One region of the Microbacterium sp. dk485 genome, then DNA from elsewhere that is predicted to be linked to it. Evidence: predicted binding sites of a transcription regulator. Region 1 holds the regulator's gene; the other holds the start of a gene.
The links. Region 1 encodes LexA, which represses DNA repair genes until DNA is damaged. Its sites were predicted from a motif close to TCGAACANNTGTTCGA; they were not measured.
Positions count from the first base shown of each region.

Region 2: E4V99_RS12450 (HNH endonuclease signature motif containing protein) is a predicted target of LexA. The motif match lies at 2,225-2,240, and genes of this name have one in related genera.

Region 1 covers NZ_SPQW01000001.1:23,554-29,812, forward strand. Annotated here, with positions in the region: gene E4V99_RS00120 (SseB family protein) at 1-308, opposite strand, end outside; gene priA (bifunctional 1-(5-phosphoribosyl)-5-((5-phosphoribosylamino)methylideneamino)imidazole-4-carboxamide isomerase/phosphoribosylanthranilate isomerase PriA) at 292-1,038, opposite strand; gene hisH (imidazole glycerol phosphate synthase subunit HisH) at 1,085-1,735, opposite strand; gene hisB (imidazoleglycerol-phosphate dehydratase HisB) at 1,732-2,346, opposite strand; gene E4V99_RS00140 (histidinol-phosphate transaminase) at 2,343-3,428, opposite strand; gene E4V99_RS00145 (LysM peptidoglycan-binding domain-containing protein) at 3,457-3,807, opposite strand; gene lexA (transcriptional repressor LexA) at 4,061-4,741, shown strand; gene E4V99_RS00155 (prolyl oligopeptidase family serine peptidase) at 4,807-6,259, shown strand, end outside.
Region 2 covers NZ_SPQW01000002.1:377,815-384,073, forward strand. Annotated here, with positions in the region: gene E4V99_RS12445 (MFS transporter) at 1-651, opposite strand, end outside; gene E4V99_RS12450 (HNH endonuclease signature motif containing protein) at 737-2,203, opposite strand; gene prfB (peptide chain release factor 2) at 2,340-3,449, shown strand; gene ftsE (cell division ATP-binding protein FtsE) at 3,521-4,726, shown strand; gene ftsX (permease-like cell division protein FtsX) at 4,723-5,637, shown strand; gene smpB (SsrA-binding protein SmpB) at 5,725-6,201, shown strand; gene E4V99_RS12475 (SIMPL domain-containing protein) at 6,205-6,259, opposite strand, start outside.

The sequences.
Region 1 (6,259 bases):
AGCACCTTGCGCCCGTCCGGGGCGGCCACCGTCACGATGGACAGTTCCTGCGTCTTGTCGACCTCGAGCCCGTGCGCGCCCACGCCGGAGTCGCCCTTCTCCGCGATCAGCGGGATGAGCAGCCGCGCGCTCCGGTACGCCTCGACGACCGCGACGGCGTCGCCCTCCCCCGCACGGAAGGCGGTGAGCGCCGCCAGGAGCGCCGGATCGGCCGATCCGTCATCCCCCGCGTGCGGGTTCGACTCGAACCGGCGGCCCTCCCACGGAACCCCCGCCGAATCGGCGCCCGGATCAGCCTCCGGCGACATCCAGTGCCTCAGCCAGCGTGAAGGCGCCCGCGTACAGCGCCTTCCCCACGATCGCGCCCTCGACGCCCAGGTGCACCAGATCGCGCAGCGCGAGAATGTCGTCGAGGCTCGACACGCCACCGGAGGCGACGATGGGCTTCGGCGTGCGCGAGGTCATCTCGCGCAGGAGCTCCAGGTTGGGGCCGCGCAGCGTGCCGTCCTTGGTGACGTCGGTCACGACGTACCGCGAGCACCCCGCCTCTTCCAGCCGGTCCAGCACCGTCCACAGGTCCCCGCCGTCACGGGTCCAGCCCCGGGCGGCGAGGGTCGTGCCGCGCACGTCCAGACCGACGGCGATCGCATCGCCGTAGCGGCTGATCACGTCGGCGGCCCATTCCGGGTTCTCCAGCGCAGCCGTGCCGAGATTGATCCGGGCGGCGCCGCTGTCCAGCGCCGCCTCCAGGGACCGGTCGTCGCGGATGCCGCCGGAGAGCTCGACCTGGACGCCCCGGACCGCCTTGATGACCTTGCGCAGGACGGCGGCGTTGCTTCCGCGCCCGAAGGCGGCGTCCAGATCCACGAGGTGGATCCACTTCGCGCCCTGTCGCGCCCACTCCACGGCGGCATCGACGGGGTCGCCGTAGCTCGTCTCGGTGCCGGCCTCCCCCTGGGTCAGGCGCACGGCCTTCCCGGAGGCGATGTCGACGGCGGGCAGCAGGATCAGCTCGGGGCTGGAGGCGAAATCGTTCATGGCTCCTCGGGCGAACGGAAGGCGGGCACCCGCGCGGGGCACAAGCTCAGAGGCTATCCCTGCGCAGGCCGCCGATCCAATTGGACAACAGCTTGATGCCGGCCTCGCCGGACTTCTCCGGGTGGAACTGGGTCGCCGAGAGCGGACCGTTCTCCACCGCGGCAAGGAAGGGCGTGCCGTAGGAGCACCACGTCAGAGTGGGCGCGGGGAAGGGCGGCATGACCTCCAGCTGCCACTGCTGCGCGGCGAACGAGTGCACGAAGTAGAACCGCTCGGACTCGATGCCGGCGAATAGGCGTGATCCCTCGCCGGCCTCGACGGTGTTCCAGCCCATGTGCGGCAGCACCGGCGCGTCGAGCTCGGTCACGGCACCGGGCCACTCCCCGAGCCCCTCCGTGTCGATACCGCGCTCCACTCCGCGCCCGAACAGCACCTGCATGCCGACGCAGATGCCCAGGACGGGCCGGCCACCGGCGAGGCGGCGATCGATGACCTCGTCGCCGCGGCTCTCCCGCAACGCCTCCATGACGGCGCGGAACGCACCGACACCGGGCACGACGAGGCCGTCGGCATCGCGGATGAGGCCACGGTCGCTGGTCAGTCGCGCGTCGGCGCCCGCGGCGGCCAGCGCCTTCACCGCGGAGTGGACGTTGCCCGAGCCGTAATCCAGGACAGCGACGACCGGCCGGTCGGTCACAGCGCACCCTTCGTGCTGGGGATGCCTTCCACGAGCGGGTCCAGCGACTTGGCCTGACGGAACGCGCGCGCGAACGCCTTGTACTCCGCTTCGGCGATGTGGTGGGCGTCGCGGCCCTCGAGCACGCGCACGTGCACCGTGAGGCCGGCGTGGAAGGCGAGCGCCTCGAACGTGTGCCGCACGAGGGAGCCGGTGAAGTGGCCGCCGATGAGGTGGTACTCGAACCCGGCCGGCTCGCCGGTGTGCACGAGGTAGGGACGGCCGCTGATGTCCACGACGGCCTGCACGAGCGCCTCGTCCAGCGGCACGAGCGCGTCGCCGAACCGCGTGATGCCGGCCTTGTCGCCCAGGGCCTGACGGATGGCGTCGCCCAGCACGATCGCGACGTCCTCCACGGTGTGGTGCGCGTCGATGTGCGTGTCGCCGGTGGCCCGCACGGTGAGGTCGGTCAGGGAGTGCTTCGCGAACGCCGTGAGCAGGTGGTCGTAGAACGGCACGCTCGTGGAGATCTCGCTCACGCCGGTGCCGTCGAGGTTCACTTCCAGCTCGACGGTGGACTCACTCGTCGCGCGTCGCAGAGTCGCTGTGCGCGGCGCGCCTGATGCGGTCATACCTTCGATCCTACCGAGGCCAGGGCGTCCAGGAACGCGGTGGTCTCCTCCTCGGTGCCGGCGGTGACACGCAGGTGGTGTGGGATGCCGACGTCGCGGACGAGGATGCCGCGGTCGTACAGTTCCCGCCAGGTCCGGGCCGGGTCGTCCACGCCGCCGAACAGGACGAAGTTCGTCCCGGAGTCGTAGGGGGTGTACCCCAGGGCGGCGAGGGTCGCCGACATGCGGTCGCGCTGCGCGACGATCTCGTCCACCATTCCGAGCATGACCGGCGCGTGGGCCAGCGCCGCGAGCGCGGCCGCCTGGGTCAGTCCGCTGAGGTGGTAGGGCAGGCGGACCAGACGCAGCGCGTCGACGAGGGCGGGGTCGGCAGCGAGGTAACCCACGCGCGCGCCGGCGAACGCGAACGCCTTGCTCATGGTGCGCGACACCACGAGGCGCTCACGCCCCGGGAGGAGGGTCAGTGCCGAGCGCTCGTCGCGCGGAGCGAACTCCTGGTACGCCTCATCGACGATGACGATCCCGTCGGTGGCGTCGTAGACGGCCTCGATGACATCGAGCCCCATGGGCGTTCCGGTCGGGTTGTTCGGCGCGCACAGGAAGACCACATCCGGCCGCACCTGCGCCACCTGCGTCGCCGCCGACTCGGGCGAGACGGTGAAGTCGTGGGCGCGCTCGCCGGCGATCCACTGCGCTCCGGTGCCGCGGGTGAGGAGCGGGTACATGGAGTAGGTCGGCGCGAAGCTGAAGGCCGTCCGCCCGGGACCGGCGAAGGCCTGCAGAAGGTGCTGCAGCACTTCGTTGGAGCCGTTGCCCGCCCAGATCTGCTCGGCCGTGAGACCGTGCCCGAGGTAGCCGGCGAAAGCCTCCCGCAGCGCGGTGAACTCGCGGTCGGGGTACCGGTTGATGTCCCGCAGCGCCCGGGCCACCGAGTCCAGGATGTCGTCGGCGACCTCCTGGGGCACCGGGTGGGTGTTCTCGTTGACGTTCAGGGCGATGGGCAGCGGCGCCTGCGGTGCGCCGTACGGCACGAGGCCGCGCAGATCGTCGCGGAGCGGGAGATCGTCCAACCGGGTCGTCATTCCTCCCATGCTACGGCGAGGCGGCCGGCTATGACTGCGGCGCGTACTCCACCGGGATGGCCAGGCGCTGACCGGCCGAGACCGTCGAGGATTCCAGCACGTTCAGACGCGCGATGTCCTCGACGACGTCCCGCGGGTCGGCGTGGGGGGCGAGATCCTGTGCGATCGACCACAGCGACTCCCCCGACATGACCGTGATCTCGGTGAAGGTGCCGGCCGGCGCGCCGCCCTCGGCCGAGGCGAGAGCTGCGCCACCGCCGAGCACGGCGAGGGCGATGGCGATGGCGGCGGGCAGCGCGGCCAGGCCGGCCAGCAGCCGACGGCCGCGGGCCGTCAGACGCAGACGGGTGGTGGGGGCGACGCTCGCGATGGTGGCCATGGCTCCTCCTCTGGCGGAAGGTTCGCACCCGACCCTCGGCCGGGAGGGCCGGATGCGAACCTGTATTCCGAATCTATCTTCGATACTGTGGGGATGTCAATCGTTCCGATGTCGGACACGGATCGAACGCGACACGCGTGGTGCAGCGTGATCCGCAGCCCGATACCGGATACGGTTTCGACAACGGAAGACCATCACGGACCTCCGACATTCGAAGACCGGTGCCAAGGCGGGCACGGGAGGGAGCACGAGAATGACCGACGCGACCGCTCGCGACAAGCCGCAGACACGCCGGCGGAAGAGCCTCAGTGACAAGCAGCTGGCGATCCTCGAGGTGATCCAGCGTTCGATCGCACGGCACGGCTACCCGCCGAGCATGCGGGAGATCGGCGACGCCGTCGGCTTGAAGTCGCTCTCCAGCGTCACCCACCAGCTCAACCAGCTCGAACTCAGCGGCTACCTCCGCCGCGACCCGGGCAAGACGCGCGCGATGGAAGTGCTGATCGACCTCCCCGGCACCGCCGCCGAGAATCCCGCCGACACCGCGCCGGCCCTCGGCGACGCGGCTCTCGTGCCGCTCGTCGGACGCATCGCGGCGGGAGTCCCCATCACCGCCGATCAGCACGTGGAGGAGATCTTCCCCCTCCCCCGCCAGCTCGTCGGCAAGGGCGACCTGTTCATGCTGAAGGTCTCCGGCGATTCCATGATCGATGCGGCGATCTGCGACGGCGACTGGGTCGTCGTGCGTTCGCAGGCCACGGCGGAGAACGGCGAGATCGTCGCGGCCATGCTCGACGGCGAGGCGACCGTGAAGACCTTCCGCCGTCGCGACGGTCACACGTGGTTGCTCCCCCGCAACTCCGCCTTCGAGCCGATCCTCGGCGACGACGCCGTCGTCCTCGGTCGCGTCGTGGCGGTGCTGCGCGCCGTCTGATCGCCGTGCGCGAGCGCGCCCGCACACGCATCCCGAGGACCGTGGGCGGCGCCTAGGCTGACGGGATGCCGACTCCCCTGCCCTTCGGATCCTGGCCGTCCCCGCTGTCCGCCGACGCCGTCGCGACGGCATCGCCCCGCATCGACGGGGCGCGTCTCGTGGGCGACGAGATCTGGTGGGGGCAGACCGTGCCGGAGGAGGGCGGCCGGACGACCGTCCGACGACGCCGGACCGACGGCACCGTCTCGGACGTCCTGCCCGCCCCCGGCAACGCGCGCTCGCGCGTGCACGAGTACGGCGGCGGCGCGTGGGCGGTCACTGACGCCGGTGAACTGACGTACGTCGAGAAGAGCGACGGCCGCGTGTGGTCGCTGCGCCCCGGCGCAGCGCCCCGGCCGCTCACGCCACCGCGCGACGGCGTGCGCTACGGCGGGCTGCGCATCCAGGCCGGCATCCTGCTGGCGGTGCGCGAGAGCGACGGCGACGCGCGCACGCCGCTGCGCGACATCGTGACGATCCCCCTCGACGGCTCCGCCGCCGCCGATGACGCAGCGGTGCGCAGTCTCGTCGCGGGCAGCGACTTCGTCGCGCAGCCGACCCTGTCGCCCGACGGGACGCAGCTGGCGTGGATCGCGTGGAACCATCCGGACATGCCGTGGGACCGCGCCGAGCTTCGGACGGGGACGCTCGAGGACGACGCCGTGCGCACGTGGACCGTCGTCGCCGGCGGCGAGGGCTCCGCTCCCCTCCAGCCGGAGTGGACGGGGGACGACGAACTCACCTTCCTCGACGACCGCACGGGACGCTGGAACGTGTGGCGCACGCACCTGGGCGGTACGCCGCATCCGCTCGCCCCCGCCGATGCCGACACCGGCGGCGGCCTGTGGGTGCTGGGGTCGCGGTGGTTCGCGCCGGTGGACGGCGGGTTCGTCGCGGTGCGCACGAACGGTGCCGACGAGATCGTCGCCGTTGTCGGAGATCGCACACGGATCCTCCCGGTTCCGGTGACCTCCGGCGCCCTCATCGAGGACGCCCGCGGCCGGCGCGTGCTCGTGTCCGGCTCCGGAACGACGTCCCAGGGCGGGCTGTGGCTGGTCGACCTCGACACGGATGCGCCCGCCGCGCTCATCACCGGCGGGGCCGCTGTCCTGCCGGAGGAGTGGATGCCGCGGCCGCAGGCCGTGACGGCCGACGGCCCGCGCGGCCCCGTGCACGCCTTCGCCTACCCGCCGACGAACCCCGAGCACACGGGGACGCCGGGCGAACGCCCGCCCTACCTCGTGCTCGTGCACGGCGGCCCGACCGCTCACGTGGGTCCGGCCGCGTCGGCGAAGACGGCGTACTTCACCAGCCGGGGCATCGGGGTCCTCGACGTGAACTACGGCGGCTCCACCGGCTACGGCCGGGCCTACCGCGAGCGCCTGCGCGGCCAATGGGGCATCGTCGACGTCGAGGACGTCGCCGCTGCCGCCGGCGCGCTCGTCGCGCGCGGTGACGCCGACGGCGCGCGCCTCGCGA
Region 2 (6,259 bases), on a different contig from region 1:
GGTGACCGCCTCGCCGCTGTCTTCGGCCGCGGCGTCCCGGGCACTGGCCCGCGCCGCGCGCTCTTCGGCGACGAGAGCCTCCTCGGGGTCGCGTCCGAACAGGACGAGCAGGACAGCGCCGAGGAGCGTGACTCCGAAGAACCAGATGGCCACGTGCTCGTCGGCGAAGATCGCCAGCAGCGCCGCCGAGACGAACGGGCCGAGGAACATCCCCAGCCGGAACGTGCCGCCCAGGAGCGACAGGGCCCGGGCGCGGAAGACCAGCGGCACGCGGGTGGTCATGAACGAGTGGCGGGCGAGGCCGAACGCGGCCGCGCAGAATCCGATGAGGAACACCGAGGCGGCGAACAGCGCCAGGTTGGGGGCGAGGGCCAGGGCCACGATCGCGCCCAGGGCGAGGAGACCGGCCCCCACCATCGCCGGACGCTCGCCGTACCGGGCGACGACCCATCCGGCGGGGATGTTGCCGCACAACTGCCCCACGACCAGGGCGGAGGCCACCAGAGCAGCCACGGCCACGTCGGCACCCAGGTTGTTCGCGATCACGGGGATGAGGGGCAGCACCGCGCCCTCGCCGAGCGCGAAGAGGAGCGTCGGCCCGTAGATCATCGGGGCGAAGCGCCCGAGCACGTGCCGCGGCGAATCCGTCATCGATTCCACCCTAGCCAGGCCCCGGCGCGGCACCGCCCGTCGGCTCGCTGCGCTTGCCGCAGGCGGGGCGCCGAGAGGTACCGCGTCAGGCTGTCAGACCCCATGCGAGGGGATCGAACCGACGTCGACCGCCGAGTCGGGGCGTCCGGGTCGGGTCGACGTGCGGGGGAGGAATGAACCAGACCGTGCCTGCGCTGGGTGGCGCCCCCGGCGGGGTGTCGATGCGGATCTCCCACCCGTCGGCGTGCACGCGATGGTGGCAGGACGTGCACAGCAGGATCGCGTTATCGAGGTCGGTGGGCCCGGAATCCCGCTCCCACCACTGGATGTGGTGCGCCTCGGTGAAGGCAGGGGGCAGATGGCACGACGAGCACCCGCCATCGCGCTCGACGAGGATGAGCCGCTGCGCGGACGTGAAATGGCGCTTGGCCCGACCCCAGTCCAAGACTTCGCTGTCGGTGCCGAGCACGCAGGGGATGATGTCGGCAGCAGCGGACATCCGCCGTGCGCTTCCGGCGTCGATGGGCGCCTCCATCCCGTCGATGGTGGCGACACCTGCGCCGCCTCGCACATCGTCGAGCGTCATCCGCACCACCACGGTCACGGCCGAGGACGGGAGTGCGTCACGATCACAGCCGATGGCATGACGGCAGATCGCCGCCAGCGCATCGGCACGCATCTGTGTGAGCGAGCGCGATTCTTCGACGGCTGCGCCCGTGCGACGCCAGGACCGGCCGGCGTCCGCGTCGTCCGCTCCGTCGGAAGGGTCCGTCACGTCATCGCCGCCGTTCCCGGTCGTCGGTGGCACCGCGTTGTGACCGCGCGACGTCCGAAGCTGGTGGGTGACGATGGCCTCGATCGCGGCCACGACGGGTGCGGCCGACTCCGGATCGAGCCGCGCCGTGAGAACCGTCATTCCGGCGGCGTCTTGCGCGATCTTCAGGGACCGCTCGCCGTGCTGCTCGGTGACCCGCGGCTCGAGTCCGTCGGGATCGAGATGCGCCTCCGCGCGGCGCAGCACCGCAAGGAGTTCGTCGTAGGTGAGGAGTGGAGCCCTTCGCGCGAGGGTCTTCTCGGCATGGTCGCGGGTTGCGTCGTCGAGACGCAGCGACACCCGATCCAGCATGGTCGTGATCGCGCCGGCCGCGGTCACGCTGATGCTGCCGGCCTCGAGTGCAGCGGCGATGTGCGGATGCTTCGCCGGGAGGATCTCGCCCGACAGCGACATGCGCGGAGCGGTCGCCTGACCCACCTGGATCAGCCGCACCGCGTCCGCGGTGTGGCCGCCGGTCGCCTCCGCGATCAGCTTCGCAGGCGTCCGGAATCCGTTCTTCCGTGCCAATCCTTCGGTGCCCAGCTCCGGACGCGACCGCGCAGCCACCTCCGCCGCCACGCGTGCGTGCAGCCCGTCGACGCGGCGGCGGAGGTCGGCGACACGCTCGTTGATGAGCTTGACGGTCGCATCCGGGAGTGCGCTGGTGTCGGGTGCGTCTCCCCACGCGGCATCCAGTGCCGAGAGGGCCTCGGCGATGGCGGCGGTGGGGCTGGACATGCCTCGATTCTCGCAGGACCCTCGGACATTTGTTCGAATGATCTCGGATCTGTGGATAACCGCGGCCACTGCCGCCCGTGCGACGCAGGACCGTCCGCGGCGGGGCGGAGCCCCGGCGGCGGTAGGCTGAACTGCCATGCTCGAATTCGATCTCTCCGCCGACATCCAGGCCCTGCGCTCCACGTTCGGCGACATCAAGGCCGTTGTGGACGTCGAGGCGCTCACCGCCGAGATCGCCCGCCTGAGCGAGGAGGCCGGCGCTCCTGATCTGTGGGACGACGTCGACAAGGCGCAGAAAGTCACCAGCGCCCTCAGCCACCGTCAGACCGAGCTGCGTCGCATCACCGAGATCGAGCAGCGCCTCGACGACCTCGACGTGCTCGTGGAGCTCGCCAACGAGATGGACGACGAAGACACCGCCGAGGAGGCGCGTCGCGAGCTCGCCGAGCTCGAGGACGTCATCGGCCAGCTGGAAGTGCAGACGCTTCTGGACGGCGAGTACGACGACCGCTCGGCCGTCGTCACGATCCGCTCGGGCGCCGGCGGCGACGACGCCACTGACTTCGCCGAGATGCTCATGCGCATGTATCTGCGCTGGGCCGAGCGCCACAAGTACCCCGTGAAGGTCATGGACACCTCCTACGCCGAGGGCGCGGGAATCAAGTCCGCCACGTTCGAGATCGACGCGCCGTACGCGTACGGCACGCTGTCGGTCGAGGCCGGCACGCACCGCCTCGCCCGCATCAGCCCGTTCGGCTCTGCCGACAAGCGCCAGACGAGCTTCGCCGCCGTCGAGGTCATCCCCGTCATGGAGGAGGCCGTCGAGGTGGAGATCCCCGAGGGCGACCTGCGCGTGGACGTGTTCCGCTCGTCCGGCCCCGGCGGCCAGTCGGTCAACACCACCGACTCCGCCGTGCGCCTCACGCACCTTCCGACCGGCATCGTCGTGTCGATGCAGAACGAGAAGTCGCAGATCCAGAACCGCGCGGCCGCCATGCGCGTGCTGCAGACCCGCCTGCTCCTGCTCAAGCGCGAGGAGGAGGCGGCGAAGAAGAAGGAACTCGCCGGCACCATCACGGCGAGCTGGGGCGACCAGATGCGCTCCTACTTCCTGTACGGCCAGCAGCTCGTGAAAGACCTCCGCACCGGCTACGAGGTGGGCAACCCCGCCTCCGTCTTCGACGGCGACCTCGACGGTCTCATCGCCGCCGGCATCCGCTGGCGCAAGCGCAAAGACGACGACTGAGCCCGCGGCATCGGTGCGGGCGGCGCGTCACTGCAGGGTGTCGCGCGACCGGAGCTTAGGCTCGATGCGCCATGATCCGGTTCGAAAACGTCAGCAAGAAGTATCGCGGCACCTCCAAACCCGCCCTTGATTCGGTGGACTTCGAGGTGCAGCGCGGGGAGTTCGTTTTCCTCGTCGGCGCCTCCGGTTCCGGCAAGTCGTCGTGCCTGCGCCTGATCCTGCGCGAAGAGACTCCCAGCAGCGGCCGCGTCGTCGTGCTGGGCCGCGACCTGCGGACCCTGTCCAACCGCAAGGTGCCCTACTTCCGCCGTCACGTCGGTGCGGTGTTCCAGGACTTCCGCCTGCTGCCCACCAAGACGGTGTTCCAGAACGTCGCCTTCACTCTCCAGGTGACGGGCGCCTCCCGCGGCTTCATCCAGCAGGCCGTGCCCGAGGTGCTCAACCTCGTGGGCCTCAGCGGCAAGGAGAAGCGCCTGCCGCACGAGCTCTCCGGCGGGGAGCAGCAGCGCGTCGCGATCGCGCGCGCCCTCGTGAACCGCCCCCAGGTGCTCCTGGCCGACGAGCCGACCGGAAACCTCGACCCTGGTACCTCCATCGACATCATGCAGCTGCTGGCCCGCATCAACGCCGGCGGCACGACCGTCGTGATGGCCACGCACGAGGCCGCCTTCGTCGACCAGATGCAGCGCCGTGTCATCGAACTGCAGAACGGGCAGATGATGCGCGACGAACGTCACGGCGGATACGGCGACACCTCCGGGCTGCCGCGCCTGACCCCCGAGGTTGAGAAGGGAGCCGCCGCGGTGGCCGCCCTCACCGCAGTGCTCGAGGTGCAGCGCGAGGTCGCCCAGGTCGCCCCCGCCGCCGGCGCCGCCCTGGATGCTGCCGCCGACGAACTGGCCCCCGCCGTCGCCGACGCCCTGGGCCCCGTCGCCGCGCCAGAGGGCGCCGTCACGCACGAGACGTCGTACGAGTTCGGGCGCACCGAAGAGCTGGCCTCCGTGTGGCCGCCGGCACCCGAGGCGCCCCGCGCCAGCGCCGCCCCGCAGGTCCGTCCCGCGGAGAGCGCCCCCGAGACACCGCGAGAGGCCGCACCCGTGTCCGCCGCATCCGCCCCCGTGATGACGGAGCAGCCGCCCGCCCCCGCAGGGGAAGCAACCTCCACCCACACGCGCCCCGTCGCGGTCGACCTGCCGCAGGTCGACATCGACGAATTGGGCCTGGCCGACCGGCTGGGCCTGGACGACCGCAAGGATGAAGTGGGGCCCACCTCGTGAGATTCGGCCTCATCCTGTCGGAGGCCTTCTCGGGCCTGCGCCGCAACGCCTCCATGGTGATCTCGGTCGTCTTGGTCACCTTCGTTTCGCTGACCTTCGTCGGCGCCGCGATCCTCATGCAGATGCAGATCGCCCAGATGCGCGACTTCTGGGTCGACCGCGCCCAGGTCGCCGTCCACATGTGCACGAGCGTGTCCGACTCCGACACGTGCGTGAACGGGCTGGCCACCGAGGAGCAGGTCGAGCAGGTGCGCGCCGGGCTCGACGGCGACGCCCTGGCGCCGCTGATCCGCGACTATCGCTTCGTCACCAGCGACGAGGCGTACGAAGACGCGCTCGAGCAGCTCGGCGAGGATTACGCCGACATCCTCACTCCCGACCAGATCAACGCCAGCTTCTTCATCAACCTCAAGGACCAGGGCCAGTCGGAGGTGATCGCCGAGGCCTTCGGCGGGATGGAAGGCGTCGAAGAGGTGCAGGACCAGATGCAGTACCTCGAACCGCTCTTCGACGCCCTCACGATCGCGACCTATATCGCGGTCGGCATCGCGGCGCTCATGCTCATCGCGGCCGTGCTGCTGATCGGCACCACCATCCGGCTGTCGGCCTTCGCCCGGCGACGGGAGATCGGCATCATGCGGCTGGTCGGAGCATCCAATAGGTTCATCCAAACACCGTTCATCCTCGAGGGAGTCCTGGCGGCTCTCATCGGATCGGCGCTGGCGAGCACGGCGGTGTGGGCGATCGTCACCTTCGGCGTCGGCGACTACCTGCGCAACCGGATCACGTTCGTCACGACGTGGGTCGGTCCGCAGGATGTCGCCCTCGTGGTGCCCGTGATCGTGCTGATCGGCGTCGTGCTGGCTGCGCTGTCGGCGGGCTTCGCCATCCGCCGCTGGCTGCGCACGTAGCTTCGAGCGACCCGTGCGCAGCGCAGTCGGCCGCGCGCCTTGTAGACTGAACGGCTGCGTGTGCCCGGATGCTGAGGGAGGTGGGACATGCCCCGCGAAAAAGGCGAGAAGGTGATCGCGACGAATCGTCGCGCCCGCCACGACTATGCCATCGAAAAGACCTACGAGGCCGGCCTCGTCCTCACCGGCACCGAGGTGAAGTCGCTGCGGCAGGGTCGCGCGAACCTCACCGACGGCTACGCGTACATCGACGGCGGTCAGGCGTTCCTCGACGCCGTTCACATCCCGGAGTACTCGCAGGGCCACTGGACCAACCACGCCACGAAGCGCACCCGCAAGCTGCTGCTGCACAAGGACGAGATCATCAAGATCTCGCACGCGGTGTCGGCGGGCGGCTACACCCTCGTCCCGCTGCGGCTGTACTTCTCCGACGGTCGCGCGAAGGTCGAGATCGCCGTGGCCAAGGGTAAGCGCGAGTTCGAGAAGCGTCAGACGATCCGCGAGCGCGAGGACAAGCGCGAGGCCGAACGTGCCATGCGCTCCCGCAACCGCCTCGGCGACTGATCCTCAGCGGGCGAGGAAACGCGCCTCGACGGCGGCGCTGACCACGATGTCGGCCGGC